Regions from separate parts of the Micromonospora sp. CPCC 205739 genome, predicted to be linked through region 3. Evidence: predicted binding sites of a transcription regulator. Region 3 holds the regulator's gene; each other region holds the start of a gene.
What was found. The regulator HrcA, encoded in region 3, represses chaperone genes, less so after heat shock. The targets are predictions, from matches to a motif close to GGTTNGCACNCTCNNNNNGAGNGTGCNAACC.
Positions count from the first base shown of each region.

Region 1 (7,844 bases), on a different contig from region 3:
GCCCGCGGCCAGCAGCAGCACCAGTCCGGTCGAGGTGTACTTCAGGCCGGAGCTGAGGTCCAGCAGGCCCATGCCATTGATGATGACAGCCACCACCGCGCCGCCGAGTACCGCGTGGATCATCCGCCCCTTGCCGCCGAAGAGGCTGGTGCCGCCGATGACCGCCGCGCCGACGGCGTAGAGCAGGACGTTGCTGCCGCCGGTGTTCGGGTCGACCGACCGGTCCTTGCTGGCGGCGATGATGCCGCCGATGGCCGCCATGCTGGAGCAGATGACGAAGGCGGAGATCTTCAGCCGGTCCACGTTGATGCCCGCCCGCCGGGCGGCCTCCGCGTTGCCGCCCACCGCGTAGAGGTGCCGGCCGTACGCGGTGCGGTTGAGCACGAACGTCCAGAAGACCAGCAGGGCCCCGATCAGCGGCACGACGATGGGCATCCCCCGGGTGGAGCTGATCGCCGTGTTGATGCTGCGTTCCTGGTTGAGGACGTGGACGGCGGAGCCGAGCAGCAGGGCCAGCCCGGCGACGCGGGCGGCCACCACGGCGACCGGTTCGGTGACCAGCCCCCGGCTGGCCCGGTTGCGGTGCCGGAGGAACTGCACCACGCCGTACCCGGTGACGGCGACGGCGGCCAGCAGCCACCCGATCGCGGGCGGCACGAAGTTGTTCTCGATCGCGATGATCACCTTGTCGTCGATCGAGATGTTGGTGCCCTCCTTCATCAGGAGCAGCACGATGCCCTGGAAGGCGAGGAAGCCGGCCAGGCTGACCAGGAAGGACGGGATGCCGACCTTGGCCACCAGGACGCCTATGGTCAGACCGATGAGGACCCCGGTGGCGATCGCGGCGAGGACCGCCACGTACCAGGGGTAGCCGAGCACGCTGACCACGTTGGCCAGCACGGTGGCGCAGACGCCGCTGGCGAAACCGGCGGAGAGGTCGATCTCGCCGAGCAGCAGGACGAAGATCAGGCCCATCGCGATCACGGTGACCGCGGCGCCCTGGGTGAACAGGTTGGCGAAGTTCGCTGCCGAGAAGAAGACCGGCCGGACGGTCGCGAAGGCCAGGCAGAGCACGGTGAGGCCGAGGACGGCCGGCAGGGAACCGAGGTCGCCCCCGCGTACCCGGGCGAGGTAGTCGCGGACGTGGTCGCCGACGGTCGGCGTCCGAGTGCCGGTGGTGAGCCCGTCCCGCGGCAGGAGGGTGGTGGTCATCGGACTGCTCCCGGGGTCAGGTGGGCCGATTCGCTGCCGTCGCGCGTGCCGGCCGCGTCCGGCTCGGCGCCCAGGCCGAGGTGGCGGGAGCGGCCGGTGGTGATCAGCTCGACGACCTGCGAGTGGGTGATGTCGGTGGTCTTCACCTGGGCGACCATCTGGCCGAGGTAGAGCGCGGCGATCCGGTCGGAGATGGCGAAGACGTCGTTCATGTTGTGCGAGATGAGCACCACGGCCAGGCCGTTGTCCGCCAGCCGGCGGACTATCTCGAGGACCTGGGCGGTCTGCGCGAGGCCGAGCGCGGCGGTCGGCTCGTCGAGGATGACCAGCCGGCTGTTCCAGAGCACCGCCTTGGCGATGGCGACGGTCTGCCGCTGGCCGCCGGAGAGGCTGGAGATGTGCTGGCGCAGCGACTTGAGGTTGCGTACGCCCAGCCCGGCGAGCGTCTCGGCGGCCATCTGCTCCATGGTGGGTTCGTCGAGCGCGATCCCGCGGCGCTTCTCGCGCCCCAGGAACATGTTCTGCACGATGTCGAGGTTGTCGCAGAGCGCGAGGTCCTGGTAGACGACGTCGATGCCGAGCGCGGCGGCGTCCCGGGGACTGCTGATGGTGACCGGGCGGCCCTCGAAGAGGAACTCGCCGGCGTCCGTCGGGTGGATGCCGCTGATGCACTTGACCAGGGTGGACTTTCCGGCGCCGTTGTCGCCGACCAGTGCGGTCACCTCGCCCGGGTACACGGAGAGGGCGACGTCGCGCAGGACCTGCACGGGACCGAAGCTCTTGTCGATCCCGCTCACTTCCAGCAGGGGGGTCGTGGACACGGGGTTCTCCTTTGCGCGTCGGCAGGGTGCCGTCAGTTGACGCCGGCGGCGGCGCAGAGCTTGGCGTATCCCCCGGAGCAGACCTCGTCCTTGGTAACGAAGCCGTCGGCGATCACATCCTTGACGTCGTCGGCGTAGATGGCCTTGGGGGTGAGCAGGATGGCGTCCACGGCCCGGCCGCTCTCCGGGTCCCGGACCGTCTGGCCGGTCTCCTTGCGTTCCCCGTTGGCGAGCGCGATGGCCAGGTCGGAGGCGGCCTTCGCCTCCTCCTTGATCGCCTTGTAGACCGTCATGCACTGGTCGCCGGCGAGGATGTTCCGCAGTCCCTGGGCGGTGGCGTCCTGGCCGGTCACCGGGATCCTGCCGTTGAGCTTGTTCTTCTTGAGCACCGAGATGGCCGCGTTGCCGAGGCCGTCGTTGGCCGCGAGGACGCCGTCGATCCGGCCCTCGGTCTGGGTGAGCATCTGTTCGAAGATGACTCCGGCCTGGGCGTTGTTCCAGTCCGGCACCCACTGGTCCGGGCCCTTGGTGAACTCCCCGGCGTCGAACCGGGGCTTGAGGACCGAGTCTGCGCCGCTCTTGAACAGGGTGGCGTTGTTGTCGGTCGGTGAACCGTTGAGGAAGGCGACGACCGGCTTCCTGCGGCCCTGCTCGGCCAGGCACTTGGCCAGGCCCTGGCCCTGGAGCTTGCCCACCGCCTCGTTGTCGAAGCTGACGTAGTACTCCGCGGAGCCGCCGAGGGTGAGCCGGTCGTAGTCGATGGTGGCGATGCCCTGGGACCGCGCCTTCTCCAGCACCGCCTTGCCGGTGCCGGAATCGAGATTGACGATCATCAGAACCGTTGCGCCATTGGTGATCATCTGTTCCGCGATGTTGGAGAACTGGGACTTGTCCCCCTGCGCGTTCTGGATGTCGGAGTCGATTCCCGCGGCATCGAACGCCTCCTCCAGGAACCTGCGGTCCGCGCCCTCCCAGCGGGCGGAGGTCCTGCTGTCGGGCAGGATCACGCCGATCTTCGGCTTCCTGGCACCACCGGACGCGCTGTCGCTGGTGAGCTGGTCGCCGCAGCCGGTCACGCCGCTGCCGGCCAGCAGGCCGACGACGGTGAGTGCGAGGAGGCCCTTGCGCATCTGCACGGGTCCTTTCGGGGGTGGGGGATGACCGCTGGTTTGTTGTGAGCGGCAACGTATTGCCACCCTGGCGGCGGCGCAAGACTGCCGAGCTCACGAGTGTGTCGGACGGCCGTAACGATCCCGTAACGCGGGAAAATGGGGAAATCGCCCCCGGTCGGATCCGCTCCGCGGACCGCTCGGTCCGGCGGCGGGAAACTGTTTCCTGCGGTCGCGCTGTGTCGGCTGAAACTGATCAGTGCGCGGCGAGGGGAGCGGTGGTGGCGTCGGTCAGCGCGACCAGATCGGCCGGGGCCAGCTGGAGCTGGAGGCCACGACGGCCGGCCGAGACGTAGACGGTGTCGTACGCCAGCGCCGAGGAGTCCAGCACCGTCGGCAGCCGCTTGCGCTGGCCGAGCGGGCTGATGCCACCCCGGACGTAACCGGTGGCCCGCTCGGCGGCCGCCCGATCGGCCATCGTCGCGCGCTTGCCGCCGACGGCCGCGGCGAGCGCCTTGAGGTCCAGTTCGCCGGTGACCGGGACGACGGCCACCGTCAGCGCCCCGTCCACCTCGGTGACCAGCGACTTGAACACCCGCTGCGGCGGCACCCCGAGCGCCTCGGCGACCAGGGCACCGTAGTTCGGCGCGTCGGGGGAGACCTCGTACGGATGGGTGCTGTGCCGGATCTTCCGCTTGGTCAGCAGCGCCGTCGCCGGAGTGCCCTGTCCCGCCATGCCGGTCACGCTAACCCGGCGGACGGCGTCAGTTCGCGACGGGCCGGCAGAGGAGCACCGTCGGCGCCGCCGCGACCCGGGTGAGCACCAGGCTCGCCGCCGCGTCGCCGGCCAGCCTCAGGTCGCGGCGTAGCTTCTCCGGCTCCAGCGCCGAGCCGCGCTTGAGGATCTCGACCCGGCCGACCCGGCGCTCCCGCAGCAGCGCGCGCAGCCGCTTGAGCGAGAACGGCAGCACGTCGGTGACCTCCAGGCAGCGGGCGAACGGGGTGGCGGTCGGGGTGTCCGCGTACAGGTAGGCGATGCTCGGGTCGGCGATCGTGGCGCCGAGCGCGTCGGCCAGTTCGGCGACCAGGTGCGCGCGGACCACGGCCGGGTCCGGGTCGTACAGGAAGCGGCGGGTCGGGCCGACCACCGCCTCGGCCGCGCCCGACCCGGTGAGCCGGTGCGCGACGTCGCCGCGCAGCACGGTGGCCCGGCGGGGCACCTCGGCGAGCCGGCCGCACCAGAGCGCCGCCTCGACCAGGTCCCCGTCCGCGCTCACCCACTCCGCCTCGGCCCCGGCCGGGATCAGCGCGTGGTCGATGCCGGGGGCCACCTTCACCACCGTGTACGGCACCCGCTCGGCCAGCCGGGTGACGAAGTCCCAGGGCGGGGAGTAGGAGTTCGGGTCGAAGATCCGCCGGCCGGTGCCCGCCCGGCGTCGCGCCGGGTCGCAGAACACCCCGTCGACCCGGGTCACGTCGAACGCCGTCGCGTCGCCGCACTCCACCGTGAACTGCCCGGCCAGCCCGGCCGCCTCGGCGTTCGCGGCGGCCATCGCGGCGGTCACCGGGTCGGCCTCCACCCCGTACACCCGGATGCCGGCCCGGGCGGCGGCCAGCGCGTCGGCGCCGAGGCCGCACCCGAGGTCGGCGAGGGTGCGCACGCCGGCGGCGCGCAGCCGCGCGGCGCGCCGGTCCGCGACGGGCCGGCGGGTGGCCTGCTCCAGCCCGGCCCGGGTGAAGAACATCCCGGCGGCCTCCGGCCCGAACTTGCCCACCGCCCGGCGGCGCAGCTCGGCCTGGGTCAGCGCGGCGGCGGCCAGCCCGGCCGGCACCCCGGCGGCGCGCAGCGCGGCGGCCGAGGCCAGCGGGTCGCCGCCGGCCAGCTCGGCCGCCGCGGCGAGCGCGGCCGACCCCTCGGGGGTACGCAGCGCGGCGAGCTGGTCGATGTCCACGCGCCCATTCTCCCGACCCGCCCCGCGCCGTCCGCCCTGCCCCTCCCGTGTCGATCGGGGCCGTCCGGACGCGCCGCGCTGGCACTCTCCTTGACGGAGTGCTAGCCGAGGAATAACCTGCGATTAGCACTCTCACCCCGAGGGTGCCAGCTCCCGGGCCACCCGGCGTGGGCGCTGAACGCCAGGCGGACCGGCACCCGCGACGACGGCCCCGCCCGGTGGCATGTGGCAGATTGACGCTGGTCGGCTCGACCGACCGGCAACGAAACCAGTACCCCAGGAGGGTATGCCCGTGACTACCGCGACCAAGGTTGCGATCAAGCCGCTCGAGGACCGCATCGTGGTCCAGGCGAACGAGGCTGAGACCACCACGGCGTCGGGCATCGTGATTCCCGACACCGCCAAGGAGAAGCCGCAGGAGGGCACCGTCCTCGCTGTCGGCCCGGGCCGGATCGACGACAAGGGCAACCGCGTGCCGATCGACGTCAAGGTCGGCGACACCGTCCTCTACTCGAAGTACGGCGGCACCGAGGTCAAGTACGCCGGCGAGGAGTACCTGGTGCTCTCCGCCCGCGACGTCCTCGCGGTCATCGAGAAGTAAGCAACCGATCAGTGTCGTTGCCCCGGTCCGGCTCGCCGGGCCGGGGCAGCGGCGCTTCGAAGGGACATTCATGGCGAAGATCCTGAGCTTCTCGGACGACGCCCGGCACCTGCTGGAGCACGGTGTCAACGCCCTCGCGGACGCGGTCAAGGTCACCCTCGGCCCGCGCGGGCGCAACGTCGTCCTGGACAAGAAATTCGGTGCGCCCACGATCACCAACGACGGCGTGACCATCGCCAAGGAGATCGAGCTCACCAACCCCTACGAGAACCTCGGCGCGCAGCTGGTCAAGGAGGTGGCGACCAAGACCAACGACGTCGCCGGCGACGGGACCACCACCGCGACCGTGCTGGCCCAGGCCATGGTCCGCGAGGGCCTGCGCAACGTGACCGCCGGGGCCAACCCGTCCGGTCTCAAGCGGGGCATCGACGCGGCGGCCGCCAAGGTCTCCGAGGCGCTGCTCGACCGGGCCGTCGAGGTCTCCAGCAAGGAGTCGGTCGCGAACGTCGCGACGATCTCCGCGCAGGACGCCACCATCGGCGAGCTGATCGCCGAGGCGATGGAGAGGGTCGGCCGCGACGGTGTCATCACCGTCGAGGAGGGCTCCGCGCTCACCACCGAGCTGGAGGTGACCGAGGGCCTGCAGTTCGACAAGGGCTTCATCTCGCCGAACTTCGTCACCGACGTGGAGTCGCAGGAGTCGGTCCTGGAGGACCCGTACATCCTCATCACCACGCAGAAGATCTCGGCGATCGAGGAGCTGCTGCCGCTGCTGGAGAAGGTCCTCCAGAACAGCAAGCCGCTGCTGATCATCGCCGAGGACGTCGAGGGCCAGGCGCTGTCGACCCTGGTGGTCAACTCGATCCGCAAGACCCTCAAGGTCTGCGCGGTGAAGGCCCCCGGCTTCGGCGACCGTCGCAAGGCGATGCTCCAGGACATGGCGATCCTGACCGGCGCCGAGCTGGTCGCCCCGGAGCTGGGCTACAAGCTCGACCAGGTCGGCCTGGAGGTGCTCGGCACCGCCCGGCGCGTCGTGGTCGACAAGGAGAACACCACCGTCGTCGACGGTGGCGGGCAGTCCTCCGAGGTCGCCGACCGGGTCGCGCAGATCCGCAAGGAGATCGAGGCCTCGGACTCCGAGTGGGACCGGGAGAAGCTGGCCGAGCGGCTGGCGAAGCTCTCCGGTGGCATCGCGGTCATCAAGGTGGGCGCGGCGACCGAGGTCGAGATGAAGGAGCGCAAGCACCGCATCGAGGACGCCATCGCCGCGACCAAGGCCGCCGTCGAGGAGGGCACGGTGCCCGGCGGTGGCGCCGCGCTGGCGCAGATCCTGCCGGTGCTCGCCGACGACCTGGGCCTGACCGGCGACGAGAAGACCGGTGTCTCGATCGTCCGCAAGGCGCTGGTCGAGCCGCTGCGCTGGATCGCCCAGAACGCGGGCCACGACGGCTACGTCGTGGTGCAGAAGGTCGCCGGCAAGGAGTGGGGCAACGGCCTCGACGCCGCCACCGGCCAGTACGTCGACCTGGTGAAGTCCGGCATCATCGACCCGGTGAAGGTGACCCGCAACGCGGTCACCAACGCCGCGTCGATCGCCGGCCTGCTGCTCACCACCGAGAGCCTCGTGGTGGAGAAGCCGGAGAAGGCCGAGCCGGCCGCCGCCGGTGGGCACGGCCACGGCCACGGTCACGGCCACCAGCACGGCCCGGGTTTCTGACCCACGGCATACGCCGAATCAGGGCGCACCGTCTCCGGAGACGGTGCGCCCTGACGCGTTCTGCGGCGGGCATTACGGAACGCTGACGTGGTTGGCGGTCGGTCCGGTCGGTCGACAACACTGGGCCGATGAGCAGCACGCCCCGCGGCCTCGCCGCGCTCGCCGGGATCACGGCCGCCGCCGTGGCCATCGGCGCCGCCGAGCCGGTCGCGGTCCTCACCGGCTCCCGGTCCGCCCCGCTGATCGCGGTCGGTGGGCTGGTCGTGGACGTCGCACCCGAGCCGTTGACGCAGTTCGCGATCGACCTGTTCGGCACGTACGACAAGATCGCCCTGCTGATCGGGACGGCGCTGCTGCTCGCCGCGTTCGCCGCGCTGCTCGGGCTGTGGTCGATCCGCCGGCTGTGGATCGGCCTGACCGGCATCGCGGCCT
Region 1 is NZ_JBAKHS010000001.1:434,045-441,888, reverse strand. Features, by position in the region: gene V6U88_RS02045 (sugar ABC transporter permease) at 1-1,212, opposite strand, end outside; gene V6U88_RS02040 (ATP-binding cassette domain-containing protein) at 1,209-2,033, opposite strand; gene V6U88_RS02035 (sugar ABC transporter substrate-binding protein) at 2,066-3,163, opposite strand; gene ybaK (Cys-tRNA(Pro) deacylase) at 3,399-3,878, opposite strand; gene V6U88_RS02025 (THUMP-like domain-containing protein) at 3,907-5,094, opposite strand; gene groES (co-chaperone GroES) at 5,381-5,695, shown strand; gene groL (chaperonin GroEL) at 5,766-7,412, shown strand; gene V6U88_RS02010 (molybdopterin-dependent oxidoreductase) at 7,541-7,844, shown strand, end outside.
Region 1: a site for HrcA is predicted at 5,216-5,246, ahead of groES (co-chaperone GroES). Genes of this name have one in related genera too.

Region 2 (7,844 bases), on a different contig from region 3:
GCGCGGCGGCGGACCGGACGGTGCTGGCGCTCGGCGCGTACGCGGGGGACGAGCTGGTCGGGGTGCTGATCGGGTCGCTCTCGGCGGTGGACCCGCGACTCGGGCACGTCGACCTGCTCGCGGTGGCGCCGCAGCGGCGTCGCCGGGGTGTCGGCCGGGCGCTGGTCGCCGAGGCGGAACGGCGGCTCGCCGGTCTCGGCGCGGCCGAGCTGCTGCTGGCGGGCAACCCGCCCTACTACGCCTGGCCGGGCGTAGACGTGCGGTACACCCCGGCGGTCTGCCTGGCGCTCGCGCTCGGCTACCGGCAGGACCGTACGGCGTGGAACATGACCGCCGACCTGTCGTACGACGGATCGCCGGCGCTGCGCACGACGGAGCCGGCCGAGGCACGGCTGGCCGGCCAGGGCGTGTCGGTACGCCGGGCGGAGCCGGCGGACCTGCCGGCGCTGGCCGCCTTCGCCCGCTCCACCTTCGGCGGCACCTGGGACGGCGAGCTGGCCGAGTCGGTCGGCCGGGACGGCGCGGGCTGCCACCTCGCGGAGCGGGACGGCGAGATCCTCGGCTTCGCGGCCTGGGGATCGTCGCGGCCGAGCTGGTTCGGGCCGATGGGCACCGCGCCGGCGGCGGAGGGCTCGGGCATCGGCGGGGTGCTGCTGCGCCGCTGCCTGCGGGACCAGCACGCGGCCGGGATCGGTGCGGCGCAGATCGGCTGGGTGGGGCCGGTGCCGTTCTACTCGGGCAGCGCGGGCGCCCGGATCGAGCGGGTCTTCTTCCTGTACCGCCGGACGCTCTGACGGCCCGGGCCGGGTGGCCTCACCCATCGACAACCAGGCAAATGGGATATAGACCCTGATAATGCCATTCGCCCACATGGTTGATCGAGGGCCCCTACCGTTTCCGGTAGAGGAGGCGGCCCATGACCACGGACGACGAACAGACCGACGACGCGGTGCCCCGCACCTGGGCGCCGGTCGGCGATCCGCCCATCCAGGTGCCGTTCGACCAGCGGGACTTCGGCGACGCCGAGCAGCTCGCCGAGATGACCGGGGCGGACGAGCCGGAGGCCGACGAGCCGGTGACCGTGGTGGACGAGCCGGTCGCCGTACGACCGCCGTACGACCGGGCGCAGAAGCGGCGTAACCAGCGCAGCCTGCCCTGAGGAGACGGAAAGGGGCGGACCGCTCGCGCGGCCCGCCCCTTTCGGCGTTGGTGGAGCTGGACTCAGAAGTCCATGTCCCCGCCACCCGGACCAGCCGGGGCGGCCGGGGTCTTCTCCGGCTTGTCCGCCACGACGGCCTCGGTGGTGAGGAAGAGCGCCGCGATCGACGAGGCGTTCTGCAGCGCCGAACGGGTCACCTTGGCCGGGTCGATGATGCCCGCGGCCAGCAGGTCGACGTACTCGCCGTTGGCGGCGTTGAGGCCGTGACCCGGCTCCAGGTTGCGGACGTGCTCGACGACCACGCCGCCCTCGAGGCCGGCGTTGACGGCGATCTGCCGCAGCGGGGCGTCCAGCGCGATCTTGACGATCTGCGCGCCGGTCGCCTCGTCGCCGGTCAGGTCCAGCTTGTCGAAGGCGGTCTTGCCGGCCTGCACCAGCGCGACGCCACCACCCGGGACGATGCCCTCCTCGACGGCGGCCTTCGCGTTGCGAACGGCGTCCTCGATGCGGTGCTTGCGCTCCTTGAGCTCGACCTCGGTGGCCGCGCCGACCTTGATCACCGCAACGCCGCCGGCCAGCTTGGCCAGCCGCTCCTGCAGCTTCTCCCGGTCGTAGTCGGAGTCGCTCTTGTCGATCTCGGCCCGGATCTGGTTGACCCGGCCCTGGATCTGCTCGGCGTCGCCGGCACCGTCGACGATGGTGGTCTCGTCCTTGGTCACCACGACCTTGCGGGCGCGGCCCAGCATGTCGAGGCTGGCGGCGTCGAGCTTGAGGCCGACCTCCTCGCTGATGACCTGGCCACCGGTGAGGATGGCGATGTCGGTCAGCATGGCCTTGCGGCGGTCACCGAAGCCCGGCGCCTTGACGGCGACCGACTTGAAGGTGCCCCGGACCTTGTTGACCACCAGGGTGGCCAGGGCCTCGCCCTCCAGGTCCTCGGCGATGATCAGCAGCGGCTTGCCGCCCTGCATGACCTTCTCCAGGATCGGGAGCAGGTCCTTCACCGACGAGATCTTGCTGTTGGCGATCAGGATGTACGGGTCGTCGAAGACGGCCTCCATACGCTCCGGGTCGGTCATGAAGTAGGCCGAGATGTAGCCCTTGTCGAAGCGCATACCCTCGGTGAGCTCCAGCTCCAGCCCGAAGGTGTTGCTCTCCTCGACGGTGATGACGCCTTCCTTGCCGACCTTGTCCATCGCCTCGGCGATGATCTCGCCGACGGTGCTGTCACCGGCGGAGATGGAGGCGGTGGAGGCGATCTGCTCCTTGGTCTCGACGTCCTTGGCGAGCTTCGACAGCTCCTCCGAGACGCTGGCCACGGCAGCCTCGATGCCCCGCTTCAGGGCCATCGGGTTGGCGCCGGCGGCCACGTTGCGCAGGCCCTCGCGAACCAGGGCCTGGGCCAGGACGGTCGCCGTCGTCGTGCCGTCACCGGCGACGTCGTCGGTCTTCTTGGCGACCTCCTTGACCAGCTCAGCGCCGATCTTCTCGTAGGGGTCCTCGAGCTCGATCTCCTTGGCGATGCTCACACCATCGTTGGTGATGGTGGGGGCACCCCACTTCTTCTCGAGCACGACGTTGCGGCCCTTGGGGCCGAGCGTCACCTTCACGGCGTCGGCGAGCTGGTTCATGCCCCGCTCGAGGCCGCGGCGCGCCTCTTCGTCGAACGCGATCATCTTGGCCATACGGCGTTGTCCTCCTGGACACTCACGGGCCACCCGAGTGTTTGTGCCCCGGATGGGCCGCCTGGTGTACGCACCTTGGGACGTCGCCACCTGGCGACGACGACGTCCTTCGGCCGGGCCGGATAGCCCGCGACGACCGGCCATGTGCCGCACCGGCGTCTTGGAACGCCGCTGCGACCGTGGCCCTACCGCCCCGACCATTGGCACTCACCATACGCGAGTGCCAATGACTTGTTTAGCACTCTCCCCTGCCGAGTGCAAGCACGCCCGGGCCGGTCAGCCGAGTTCCGCCGCCAGCCGCGCGGCGTTCACCGGGGCCTCGTGGGCCCGCTGCTCCGCGTACGTCACGATCAGCCCGACCAGTTGGACCAGGTAGACCGGGACGACCAGCGTGGCGGTCACCGCGACCACCACGACGGCACCCACCGCGGTGCCCGGCGCGGCGAACGGGTCGGTGCCCAGCGGTGCGGTGCCGAGGGCCTCCAGCACCGCGCCGAACACGGTGCCGGCGACGACCGCCGCCACCACCAGCGCGACCCGGGCGGGCACCATGCCGAGCCGGCTGCGGAAGAGGCGGAAGGAGCGCCCGATCGGGTTCTGCCGCTCGAAGAGGTAGACCGGGCCGGCCAGGGCGAGCGCGAAGGCGAGGTAGACGCCGGGAATCACGCAGAAGCAGAAACCGACCGTGACGAGCAGGCCGATCAGCAGGGTCCAGGCGTACAGCCCGGGGGACCGGCGCAGGCCGTACCGCAGCGCGCCGCCGAGGTCGGCCGGCTCACCGGCCGCCTGGCGGGTGATCACCCACGTGCCGGCCGCCCAGCCCACGGCCTGCACCAGGTACAGCAGCAGGACGGCGGCCAGGGTCACGCCGCCGAAGGTGAGGAAGTCGCCCAGGAGACCCTCGGGCAGCGAGCCGTCGGCCGGCAGCGGCTCCTCCTCCGGGCCCAACCCGAGGGTGGTGATCGAGATGACCGCGGCGGGGAGGGCCTGGGTGAGCAGCATGATCGGCACCAGCGTGCGCCAGCCGCGGCGCAGCGCCCCGCCGCACCGGGCGAACCAGCCGTCGATGCCGGCTCCCGGCGGGTTCACCAGCGGGTCGGCCGGGTCCCATCCGCCCTGGGCGGGCCATCCGTACGGCGGGTACCCGGGGTAGGGCGGGAAGCCGGCGTACGGGCCGGCGCCGGGCGGGAACCCACCGGTGGGCGGGAAGACCCAGCCCGGGGGCTGAGCGGCGGCCGGATCCCCCGGCGAGGGCGCGCCGGGCTGGCCCGGCGCGGCCGGCTGGTCCGGTGCGGCCGGCTGGTCCGGTGCGGCCGGCTGGTCCGGTGCGGCCGGACCCTCGGGACCGGGCTCGGGCGAGCCCTCAGGACGGGGCTCGGGCGGACCCGACGGGGACTGGTCGGACATGGACCCTCCTCAGCAACGGCTGGAACGGCCCATGATCTTCCCTGCCGCCCGCCCACGCCGCTGCCCCGCCCTCCGGCGGCCGGCCCGGCCGGACCGGGCACGGCTCAGGCGATGACGCGGACCTGCTCGGCCTGGGGGCCCTTCTGGCCCTGGGCGATCTCGAACTCCACCCGCTGCCCGTCGTCCAGCGCCTTGTAGCCGTCCATCTCGATGGCGGAGAAGTGGACGAAGACGTCCTGGCCGCCGTCGACGGCGATGAAGCCGTAGCCCTTCTCGGCGTTGAACCACTTCACGGTGCCCTGTGCCACGGTGCACTTCCTCACTCTGCGCGGCGTTCCACGACCCCGGAGGCCGGCGGACCGGCACCGGAGGACCACCGCTTCGGCGATCGGTGAGCGCCGTTGAATCGGTGACCGAAATCGCACGCTACACGAGGCGTGACGGCGGCGCACGACCCCAAATCGGGCATATTCCGGTGCTCCGCCGACCGCCCCACCCATCGGCGGTCGTCGCTGCGGTATGCATGCGGACATGACACCTGTCCCGGCCCGGCCGCACGCCACCGTCCGCCGGGTACGCCCCGAGGACGCCGCCCGGATGCGGGCCCTGCGGCTGGAGATGCTCGCGGACGCGCCGCTGGCGTTCCTGGAGACCGTCGCCCAGGCCGCCGCCCGGCCGCACGCCGACTACGCCGCCCGGATCGCGTACGTCTCCCGGGGCGACCACACCGCCCAGTTCGTCGCCGATCCCGGTGGCCGGCTGGTCGGCCACGCCGGCGGCACCACCGCCCCGGACGAACCCGGCCTCACCACCGTCTACGCCGTCTACATCACCCCGGCCTGGCGGGGCAGCGGGCTGCTCGCCGACCTGATCGAGGGGGTGGCCGCCTGGTCGCGCGCCTGCGGCCGCCCGGAGCTGATGCTGGAGGTGGTGGTCGGCAACCACCGCGCCTACCGCGCCTACCAGCGGCTGGGCTTCACCGACACCGGGGTACGCGTGCCGCACCCCACCGTCCCCGCCCTGCGCGAACTCCAGATGCGCCGCCCCGCCTGACCCCGTTCGGGGATCAGGCAGGGCGGCACACCGTGCTGGAGACTCAGACGTGCCGACGGCTCTGCACGATGCGGAACCGGTTCGCCACGTACGCCCCGTCGGTCAGCGCGGCGTTGGCGGCCGGGTTGGCGCCGCTGCCGTGGAAGTCCGAGAACGCGGCCGACTGGTTCACGAAGACCCCGCCGGTCAGGTTGCAGGACAGGTGCACGCCCACGTCGACCGCGGTGGCCTCGGCGGCGTCCAGGACCGTCTCGTCGGTGGAGTAGACGGCGGCGGTCAGCGCGCCCTTCTCCCCCACCGTCGACCGCATGATCTCCAGGCTGTGCGCGGTGGAGTCGGTGGCGATGACGAAGGAGATCGGCCCGAACCACTCGCGGCCGTAGGTCGCGGTGTCGTCGGCGGCGAGCTTCACGATGGTCGGCGTCCGCACCACCGCGCCGGGCAGCGCCGGGTGCTCGACGGTACGCGACTCCAGCACCGGCTCGCCGACCTTGGTGACCTCGTCGAGCCGCTCCAGCACCCCGTCGTTGACGATGGCCCCGGTCAGCTCGACCCCGCGCGCCGGGTCGGCGGTGAGCTTGCCGACCGCGCCGGCGATCCCGGCGGCCACCTCGTCGAAGCTCTTGTGCCCCTGGTCGGTCTCGATGCCGCCGGCCGGGATGAGGATGTTCTGCGAGGTGGTGCACATCTGGCCGCTGTACAGGGTCAGCGTGAAGCCGAGGTTGCGGCACATCCCGGCGAAGTCGTCCGTGGAGTCGACGACCACCGTGTTGAGGCCGGCCTTCTCGGTGTAGACGGCCGCCTGCCGGGCGTTCGCCTCCAGCCAGTCGCCGTACTCGGTGGAGCCGGTGAAGTCGACGATCTTGACGGCGGGGTGCAGCGCCAGGGTGGAGGCCAGCTTCTCGCCCGGCCCCTCGGCGGCGAGCAGCACCAGGTTGGGGTCGAAGCCGGCCTCGGCCAGCACCTCCCGGGCGTACCGGACGGTGATGGCCAGCGGCAGCACCGCGCGCGGGTGCGGCTTGACGACCACCGGGTTGCCGGTGACCAGCGAGGCGAAGAGCCCCGGGTAGGAGTTCCAGGTGGGGAACGTGTTGCAGCCGATGACCAGGGCCACGCCCCGGGGCACCACGTGGAACGTCTTGGTCATCCGCAGCGGGTCGCCCTTGCCGGCCGCCTTCTCCCAGCCGGCCGTCCCCGGGTGCCGGGTCATCTCGGCGTACGCGTAGGCGAGCGCCTCCAGCGCGCGGTCCAGCGCGTGCGCGCCACCGGCCTGGAAGGCCATCACGAACGCCTGGCCGCTGGTGAACTGCACCGCGTTGGCCAGCTCGAAGATGTGCTTGTGCAGCCGGTCCAGGATCTCCAGGCAGACGCCCGCCCGGACCTGCGGGCCGGCGTCGCGCCAGGCCGGCAGGGCGGCGGAGGCGGCGGCGACCAGCTCGTCGGCGCCGGCGTGCGGGTAGCGCACGTTCAGCTCCAGCCCGAACGGGCTGGTCTCGGTGGCGACCCGGTCGCCCGAGCCGGGCTGATCGAGGGGGAAGTCGCCGTTCAGGTACGCCTCGAAGGCGGCCTTTCCGTCGGAGGCGGCGGTCTCGCCGTACACGCGAGGGCTGGGGGACTCGGGATAGGCGGACCAGTATCCCCGCTCCGTGATGGCGGTCAGCGCACGGTTCAGGGTGTCGGCGTGCCTGTCGAACAGGGGGTGCGGGGTCTCCGTCATGCCCGCCATCATGCAACAGGTAGGCCCCAGATCAGTAGAGCAGTGTCACAAGTGGGATCGTCACGCGTGCGTCGCTGGAGGCGTACCGGTGCAGCGGCCGGACCGGCGGTCAGAGCGTGAGCTGCCACTCCGTCGAGGCGTCGACCGGCCGGAAGCCGAGCTGCTCGTTGATCCGGATCATGTGCTCGTTCGCCGCGGCGTTGAACGTGTCGATCGCGCGCAGCGCCGGCTCGTGCGCCAGGGCGTGCCCCAAATTCTCGATCTTGGTGAGCAGGCCGAGCCGGTGGCCGCGGTGCGCCGGGTCGACGATGGTGATCTGCTGCCACGCGTGCCAGTCCGCGCTGGGGCCGAGGCTGAGCATGCTCCAGGCGACCAGCCGGCCGGAGCCCTCGTGCAGCGCCGCCACGTGGTAGCGGCGGGTGCCCCGGACGTCGAGCGCCCGCTCGGTGGCCCGGATCCGGTCGGCGTCGACCTGCTCCTGCTCCCACTCCAGGTCGCCCAGGGGCGCGTCGGTCATCAGCCGGCCCTCCAGGTAGGCGACGTCGTCGACGTACTCCTCCGGGGTGGTCTGCTGCCAACGGACCGTGCGGTAGCCGGTGGCCGCGGCCCGGGCGTCGGCGAGCAGGGCGTCCAGCGCCGCCCGGTCGAGCCCGCTGGTGTCCAGCCGGCGGCGCACCGCCACCAGCGCGGGGCGGGCGCCGACCGCGGTGGCGAAGGCGTCCCCGCCGGTGTTCCGCGCCGGGCCGCCGGGCAGGGCCGAGACGGCCTCTCCGACCAGCCGCTTGCGTCCCGCCTCGCGCAGCAGCCGCACCCCGTGCTCGTG
Region 2 is NZ_JBAKHS010000001.1:769,951-777,794, forward strand. Features, by position in the region: gene V6U88_RS03650 (GNAT family N-acetyltransferase) at 1-794, shown strand, start outside; gene V6U88_RS03655 (hypothetical protein) at 917-1,159, shown strand; gene groL (chaperonin GroEL) at 1,222-2,844, opposite strand; gene V6U88_RS03665 (hypothetical protein) at 3,121-4,251, opposite strand; gene V6U88_RS03670 (cold-shock protein) at 4,356-4,559, opposite strand; gene V6U88_RS03675 (GNAT family N-acetyltransferase) at 4,783-5,304, shown strand; gene paaN (phenylacetic acid degradation protein PaaN) at 5,348-7,021, opposite strand; gene V6U88_RS03685 (GNAT family N-acetyltransferase) at 7,131-7,844, opposite strand, start outside.
Region 2: a site for HrcA is predicted at 3,043-3,073, ahead of groL (chaperonin GroEL). Genes of this name have one in related genera too.

Region 3 (7,844 bases):
CCGCTGGAGGCGCTGGTCATCCCGCTCTTCCTGATGATCCAGCGGCTCGGCCTCTACAACACCCTGCCCAGCCTGATCCTGACCTACCTCGGCTTCTCGCTGCCGTTCGCGGTCTGGATGCTGCGCGGCTTCGTGGCGGCGGTGCCCAAGGAGCTGGAGGAGGCCGCCGCGATCGACGGGGCCAGCCGGGCCCAGACCTTCCGCCGGATCCTCTTCCCGCTGGTGGCGCCGGGCCTGGTCGCGACCAGCATCTTCTCCTTCATCACCGCCTGGAACGAGCTGATCTTCGCGCTGACCTTCGTCAACGACCAGGACAAGTACACCCTGCCGGTGGCGATGACCTTCTTCTTCGGCCGGGACGACACCGCGTGGGGGTCGGTGATGGCCGCCTCGACGCTCTTCACCCTGCCGGTGATCGTGTTCTTCCTGCTGGTGCAGCGCCGGATGGTCTCCGGCCTGGTCGCCGGCGCCGTCAAGGGCTGACCCGGGCGCCAGCGCGCCGAGGGGCGGTTCGGCGGGTGTCCGGGATCCCGCGCCCACGGCTAGGCTCTGCGCCATGACGGGCAGGGTGGCGGCGGTGAACCTCGGCATGGTGACCGAGGCGGAGTGGGCGGGCGACGCGAGCGGCCGCACCGGCATCGACAAGCGGCCGGTCGACGGCCCGGTGCTGCTCTCCGCCGCCGGGGTGGCCGGTGACTTCATCGGCGAGCGCGCCCACCACGGCGGCCCCGACCAGGCGGTCTACGCGTACGCGACGGAGGACGCCGAGTGGTGGTCGGCCCAGCTGGGGCGCACCGTCCCGCCGGGCGGGTTCGGCGAGAACCTCACCACCTGGGCGGTGGACGTGACCGGGGCGGTGATCGGCGAGCAGTGGGCGATCGGCTCGGCGGTGCTCCAGGTGACCAAGCCGCGTACCCCCTGCACCACCTTCGCCGGCTTCTGGGGCGTACCCGATCTGATCAAGCGGTTCACGGTGCGGGCGGCGCCCGGGGCGTACCTGCGGGTGCTGCGCGAGGGTGAGGTCGGCGCGGGCGACCCGGTCGAGGTGGTGGACCGGCCCGCGCACGGGGTCACCATCGGCGAGGTGTTCCGGGCGATGAACCTCGAACCGGAGCTGCTGCCCCGGCTGCTCGCCGCCGAGGGGCTGCCGGAGCCGATCCTGGAGAAGGTGCGCCGCCGGGTCGCGGGCAGCCGCCCCTGACCCTGCTGGGGTCAGGCCTCGGCGAAGACCTCCGCCAGCACCTGGGCGTCGGCGGGACGGCCGCCGGAGACCTTGGTCCAGGTGCCGTCCTCGGCGGTCCACTCCAGGCCGGCGAAGCGGACCCGCTTCACCCCGTGGTCGGGCGCGTGCGACACCAGCCAGTGGGCGTACCGCCAGCCGTCGCGGCGATCGGCCGCGGGCACGGTGAGCCCGGTCAGCGCGGCCACCGCGCCGGTGTCCGACAGCCCCCAGTCCAGGGTCAGGCCGCGGGTCAGGGCCGCCGCGGCGGCCTCGCCCCGCATCACCGGCGTCCGGCTCACCGTGCAGGCCACCGCGCCGGTCGCCTCGCCGAGCAGGGCCCGCGTGAGCACCTCCGACTCGTCCGCCCATTTCTGGTACGCCGTCGGGAAGGCCGACCGCTGCACCGCCTGGGCCGCGTCGGTGACCCGCATCTCCTCCCAGCCGCGCACCTTCTTCAGCGCGGCGTAGAACCGGTTCGCGGCGTACCGCTGGTCGCGGATCTGCTGTGGGGTGCCCCAGCCCTGACTCGGCCGCTGCTGGAACAGCCCGATCGAGTCCCGGTCGCCGCCCGCGAGGTTGCGCAGCCCCGACTCCTGGTACGCGGTCGCCAGGGCGACCACCACCGCTCGCTCGGGCATCTGCCGCTGGATGCCGATCGCCGCGATCGTGGCCGCGTTCGCCATCTGGTCGGCGTCCAGCAGCACCGTGCCGTCGGCCTGGACGGTGCAGGTACGGCTGGCGACGGGGAGCCGGAGCTGGCCGCCGAGCTGACGGACGACGACCCAGATCCCGAGTAGGGCGACGACCGCGAACACGACACCGACTGCCACAATTGCCCGAGTTCGCACCCGCACCTCCTGTTTCAGGGTCGTTCCCAGCGTACGTGCCCGAAAAGGCGAGCCGGGTCGGCCGACCGGTTCACCTTCTCGGGAGCAAACGAAGGAAACGCGCCTAATCCACCGGCACCCAGGCGGCGTTCCTCTTCTCGCGGAAGGCCAGCACCCCCTCGCGGCCCTCCTCGGAGAGGAAGTAGCCGGTGGAGAGGGCGGCCAGCTCGGCGATCTCCGTGCGCAGGTCGGTGGCGGCCGGGCGGCGCAGCAGCCCCTTCGCCCCGGCCAGCGCTCCGGGCGCGCCCCGCACCAGCGAGGCGCAGTACCGCTCGACCGCCGCGTCCAGCCCGTCCGCGGGCACGGCCGCGGTCACCAGGCCGACCTCGGCGGCCCGCCGGCCGTCGAAGGTGTCCCCGGTCAGGTACAGCTCGGCCGCGGCGCGCGGGTGCAGCCGGGGCAGCACGGTGGCCGAGATGACCGCCGGGATCACCCCGATCCGCACCTCGGTGAAGGCGAACGTCGCCTCCTCGGCGCAGACCGCCAGGTCGGCCGCCGCGATCAGGCCCAGCCCACCGGCTCGCGCCGGCCCGGCCACCTTCGCCAGCACCGGCTTCGGGCACTCCCAGACCGCCGCCAGCACGTCGCCGAGCATCCCGGCCGGCACCGTGCCGCTGGCGTACGCGGCGGCTGTCTCCTTCAGGTCCGCGCCCGAGCAGAAGACCGGACCGGTGTGGTCCAGCACGATCACCCGGACGGCGTCGTCGGCGACCGCCGCGGCGATCCCTGCCAGCAGCTCGGTCATCAGGGGCGTGGAGAGCGCGTTGCGGTTGTGCGGGCTGTCCAGGGTGAGGGTGGTCACCCCGCGGGCCGTGGCGACCCGCACCAGGCGGTCGGGAGAGGTCATGCCGGGCACACTAGTGGCCATGCCCGGCGTCCTTCCAGAAGGCGAGACCGTCCCCGTCGACGGGTCGCTGCCCGCCACCGCCCTGAGCGCGGTCGGCGCGCGCGGCTTCGGCGTGTACGTCCACGTGCCGTTCTGCGCCAGTCGCTGCGGCTACTGCGACTTCAACACCTACACCGCGGCCGAACTCGGCGGCGGCGCCGACCGGGAGTCGTACGCCGACACCGTGCTGGCCGAGTTGGCGCTGGCCGCCCGCGTCCTCGGCGACACCCCGCCGCCGCGGGTGGACACGGTCTTCGTCGGCGGCGGCACGCCGACCCTGCTCCCCGCCGACGACCTGGCCCGCATCCTGGACGGCATCGACCGCACCTGGGGCCTGGCCGCCGACGCCGAGGTGACCACCGAGGCCAACCCCGAGTCGGTCACGCCGGAGTCGCTGAGGACGCTGCGGGCGGCCGGCTACACCCGGATCTCGCTGGGCATGCAGTCCGCCGCGCCGGGCGTGCTGGCGATCCTCGACCGGAAGCACAGCGCCGGCCGGGCCACCGCCGCCGCCCTGGAGGCGCGCGACGCCGGGTTCGACCACGTGAACCTGGACCTGATCTACGGCACGCCGGGGGAGAGCGCGGAGGACTTCGCCGCCTCCCTCGACCAGGTGGTCGCCGCCGGGGTCGACCACGTCAGCGCGTACGCCCTGATCGTGGAGGACGGCACCCGGCTGGCCGCCCGGATGCGGCGCGGCGAGCTGCCGTACCCGTCGGACGACGTGGCGGCGGACCGCTACCTGGCCGCCGAGGCCGCCCTCGGCGCGGCCGGTTTCTCCTGGTACGAGGTCTCCAACTGGGCCCGCTCCGAGGCGGCCCGGTGCCGGCACAACCTGCTCTACTGGACCGGCGCGGACTGGTGGGGCCTCGGCCCGGGGGCGCACAGCCACGTCGGCGGGGTGCGCTGGTGGAACGTCAAGCACCCCACCGCGTACGCGAAGCGGCTGGCCGGCGGGGAGTCGCCCGGCCTGGCCCGGGAGGTGCTGACCGCGGGCGAGGCGCACATGGAGGACGTCATGCTCCGGCTGCGGCTCGCCTCCGGCCTGCCGCTGGACGCGCTCGACCTGGCGGGCCGGGTGGCGGCGGAGCGGGCGCTGGCCGACGGTCTGCTGGACCCGGCCGCGCACGCGGCGGGGCGGGCGGTGCTCACCCTGCGCGGGCGGCTGCTGGCCGACGCCGTGGTCCGCGACCTGCTGCCCTGACCGTGCGCGGCCCGGCCGGCCCGGGTGGGCCGGCCGGGACCGGTCACTTCTTGAAGGCGTAGCTCATCGGGTAGCGGTAGACGACACCCTCGGTGGCCTTCACGCCGCCGATGATGCCGAAGATGATCGGCACCAGGGCGGTCAGCATCGGGATGAAGAAGAGCACCCCGCAGGTGACGATTGCCAGCACGAAGCCGATCACGTTGGCGATCGCCCAGGTGGCCTGGAAGTTCAGCGCGGCCTTCGCGTGCGCCTGCACGGTCGGGGACTGCTGGCCCTTGGCGGAGAGCGCGATCAGCGGCGCCACCCAGCCGAGCAGGCTGCCGCCGACGATCACGCCGACCGGGCCGCCGAAGTGCGCGATCAGCGACCAGGTCTTGTCGTCGTTGGTGGCGTAGCCGGCGCCCGGGGCGCCGTAGCCGCCGGGAGCGCCGTACGCGCCGCCGGTCGGATAGCCGACGCCCGGCGCGGAGTAGCCGCCCGGCGGTGGGTAGCCGCCCGGTTGGTCACCGGTGGGCGGCGGATAGCCACCGGGCGGGGGATAGCCGCCCGCCCCCGGTGCCCCGGACAGTGGTGCGGTGGGCGGCTCGTACGACGAGCCGGAGGGGGCGGTCGGGTCCGGGCGGTCGCCGGGGTCCCCCGCTCCGGGAGGGCGAGGCGGTTCAGTCATGGACGTCACGGTAGGGGCTGCGGGCAAGCTCCCACCAGAGAGACATCGCCTGCGATGTCCGAATGATCGGCCCCGGCGCGCTGTCCGGGTGGCGGGGCGCACCCGTGGTCCGTCGCTGATCATCGCGTCAGCGGGGACGCCGACGTAGACTGGCACTCGCTACAGTCGAGTGCCAGTGCGCTCGCCCGGGGCGCCTCAGCCGCTCCGGGCCGACGTGCGTCAGGAGGTGGGGAGATGGGTCTCGACGACCGCAAGCTCGCCGTGCTGCGCGCGATCGTCGAGGACTACGTCGCCACGCAGGAGCCGGTCGGCAGCAAGGCCCTCGTCGAACGGCACCAGCTCGGGGTCTCCCCGGCGACGGTGCGCAACGACATGGCCGTGCTGGAGGAGGAGGGCTACATCCGGCAGCCGCACACCAGTGCCGGCCGGGTGCCCACCGACCGTGGCTACCGGCTCTTCGTCGACCGGCTCTCCCGGGTCAAGCCGCTGAGCCCGGCCGAACGCCGGGCCATCGAGCGCTTCCTGGTCGGCGCCGTCGACCTGGACGACGTGGTGCACCGCACCGTCCGGCTGCTGGCCCAGCTGACCCGGCAGGTCGCCGTGGTGCAGTACCCGAGCCTCGCCCGCTCCTCGGTGCGCCACCTGGAGCTGGTGCCGATCTCCACCACCCGCCTGATGCTGGTGATGATCGCCGACACCGGCCGGGTCGAGCAGCGCCTGGTGGAGCTGCCCGCGCCGGTCCCCGCCGACCACGTCACCGACCTGCGTCGGCTGGTCAACGAGAAGCTGGTCGGCAGTCGGCTGTCGGAGACGCCGCCGCTGGTCCAGGCGCTGGTCGACGAGGCAGCGCCGCACCTGCGCGGGGCGATGACCACGCTCTCCACGGTGCTGCTGGAGACGCTGGTGGAACGGCACGAGGAGCGCATCGCGCTGGCCGGCACCGCCAACCTGACCCGGGGCGGCCTGCTCGACTTCCAGGGCTCGCTGCGCCCCATTCTCGAAGCCCTCGAGGAGGAGGTCGTGCTGCTCAAGCTCATCGGCGAGACCGAGCCGAGCACCACCCGGGTGCTGATCGGCGACGAGAACGAGTTCGACAACCTGCGGGCCGCCTCGGTGGTCAGCACCGGGTACGGCCCGGGCGCGACCATCGTGGGTGGCCTGGGCGTGCTCGGGCCCACCCGGATGGACTACCCCGGCACCATCGCCACGGTGAGGGCCGTGGCACGCTACGTGGGCGAGCTGCTGGCCCAGAACTGACCCAAGGCAGGGGCCGGCGGCCGGCTCCGGCCGACGACCGGCGCAACGCGAGACGAACATGAGGACACCGAACGCAGTGGCCAGGGACTACTACGGCATTCTCGGCGTGAGCCGGGAAGCCTCCGATGACGAGATCAAGCGCGCCTACCGCAAGCTGGCGCGGCAGTTCCACCCGGACGTCAATCCGGACCCGGAGGCACAGGAGAAGTTCAAGGACATCAACGCCGCGTACGAGGTCCTCTCGGACGACCGGAAACGGCAGATCGTCGACCTCGGCGGCGACCCGCTCGCCCCGGGTGGGGGCGGCGCCGGCCCGGGTGGCCCCGGCGGCACCGGTCCGTTCGTCGGCTTCCAGGACATCATGGACGCGTTCTTCGGCGGCGCGGCGGGCGGTGCCCGGGGGCCGCGGCCCCGCACCCGGCCGGGTGCCGACGCGATCCTGCGGCTGGAGCTGGACCTGCACGAGACCGCGTTCGGGGTCGAGGCGCCGATCACCGTGGACACGGCGGTGCTCTGCACCACCTGCTCCGGCGCCGGCACCGCCGCCGGCACCCACCTGGCCACCTGCGAGGCGTGCGGCGGCCGGGGCGAGGTGCAGTCGGTGCAGCGCACCTTCCTCGGCCAGGTGGTCTCCGCCCGCCCGTGCACCGTCTGCCAGGGCTACGGCACCACCATCCCGCACCCCTGCCCGACCTGTGCCGGCGACGGCCGGGTCCGCACCCGCCGCTCGCTGACCGTCAAGATCCCGGCCGGGGTCGAGGACGGCATGCGGATCCGGCTGGCCCAGCAGGGCGAGGTGGGTCCGGGTGGCGGCACCGCCGGCGACCTCTACGTGGAGATCCACGAGCGGCCGCACGACGTGTACTCCCGCAAGGGCGACGACCTGCACTGCCGGGTCACCGTGCCGATGACCGCCGCCGCGCTCGGCACCCGGCTGACCATCAAGACGCTGGACAGCGAGGAGACCGTCGACGTCAAGGCCGGCACCCAGCCGGGCAGCACGCTGCGGCTGCGCGCCCGGGGCGTACCGCACCTGCGCGGCACCGGCCGGGGCGACCTCTACGTCCACCTCGACGTGCGCACCCCGACGAAGCTCGACGCCGACCAGGAGAAGATGCTGCGCGACTTCGCCAAGACCCGGGGTGAGGAGGTCGCCGAGCTGACCAAGCAGGGCGGCTTCTTCTCCCGGATGCGCGACGCCTTCAACGGGCACGCCTGACGTGTCCGCGCCGCTGTTCCTGGTCGAGGCGCTGCCCACCGGCGACACGATGACGCTGGACGGCCCGGAGGGCCACCACGCGGCCACCGTGCAGCGGCTGCGCGTCGGCGAGGAACTGCTGCTCGCCGACGGGCGGGGCGGCACGGCGACCGCGGTGGTCGCCGCCGTCGGCCGGGGCACCCTCGACGTGACGGTCACCTCCCGGGGGTACGCCGACGCGTCCGTGCCCCGGGTCGTGGTGGTGCAGGGCATCGCCAAGGGCGACCGGGGCGAGCTGGCCGTGCAGGCGATGACCGAGGTCGGGGTCGACGAGATCGTGCCGTGGGCGGCGTCGCGCTCGGTGACCCAGTGGCGCGGTGACCGGGGCGTACGGGCCCGGGACAAGTGGATGGCGACCGCCCGGGAGGCGGCCAAGCAGGCCCGCCGCCCCTGGCTGCCGGTGGTGGCCGGTGCCCCGGACGAGTCCACCGCCACCGTGGCCCGGCGGATCGCCGGGGCG
Region 3 is NZ_JBAKHS010000013.1:56,184-64,027, forward strand. Features, by position in the region: gene V6U88_RS19960 (carbohydrate ABC transporter permease) at 1-483, shown strand, start outside; gene V6U88_RS19965 (MOSC domain-containing protein) at 557-1,201, shown strand; gene V6U88_RS19970 (hypothetical protein) at 1,213-2,076, opposite strand; gene V6U88_RS19975 (enoyl-CoA hydratase-related protein) at 2,174-2,956, opposite strand; gene hemW (radical SAM family heme chaperone HemW) at 2,976-4,199, shown strand; gene V6U88_RS19985 (DUF4870 domain-containing protein) at 4,243-4,869, opposite strand; gene hrcA (heat-inducible transcriptional repressor HrcA) at 5,104-6,126, shown strand; gene dnaJ (molecular chaperone DnaJ) at 6,203-7,345, shown strand; gene V6U88_RS20000 (16S rRNA (uracil(1498)-N(3))-methyltransferase) at 7,347-7,844, shown strand, end outside.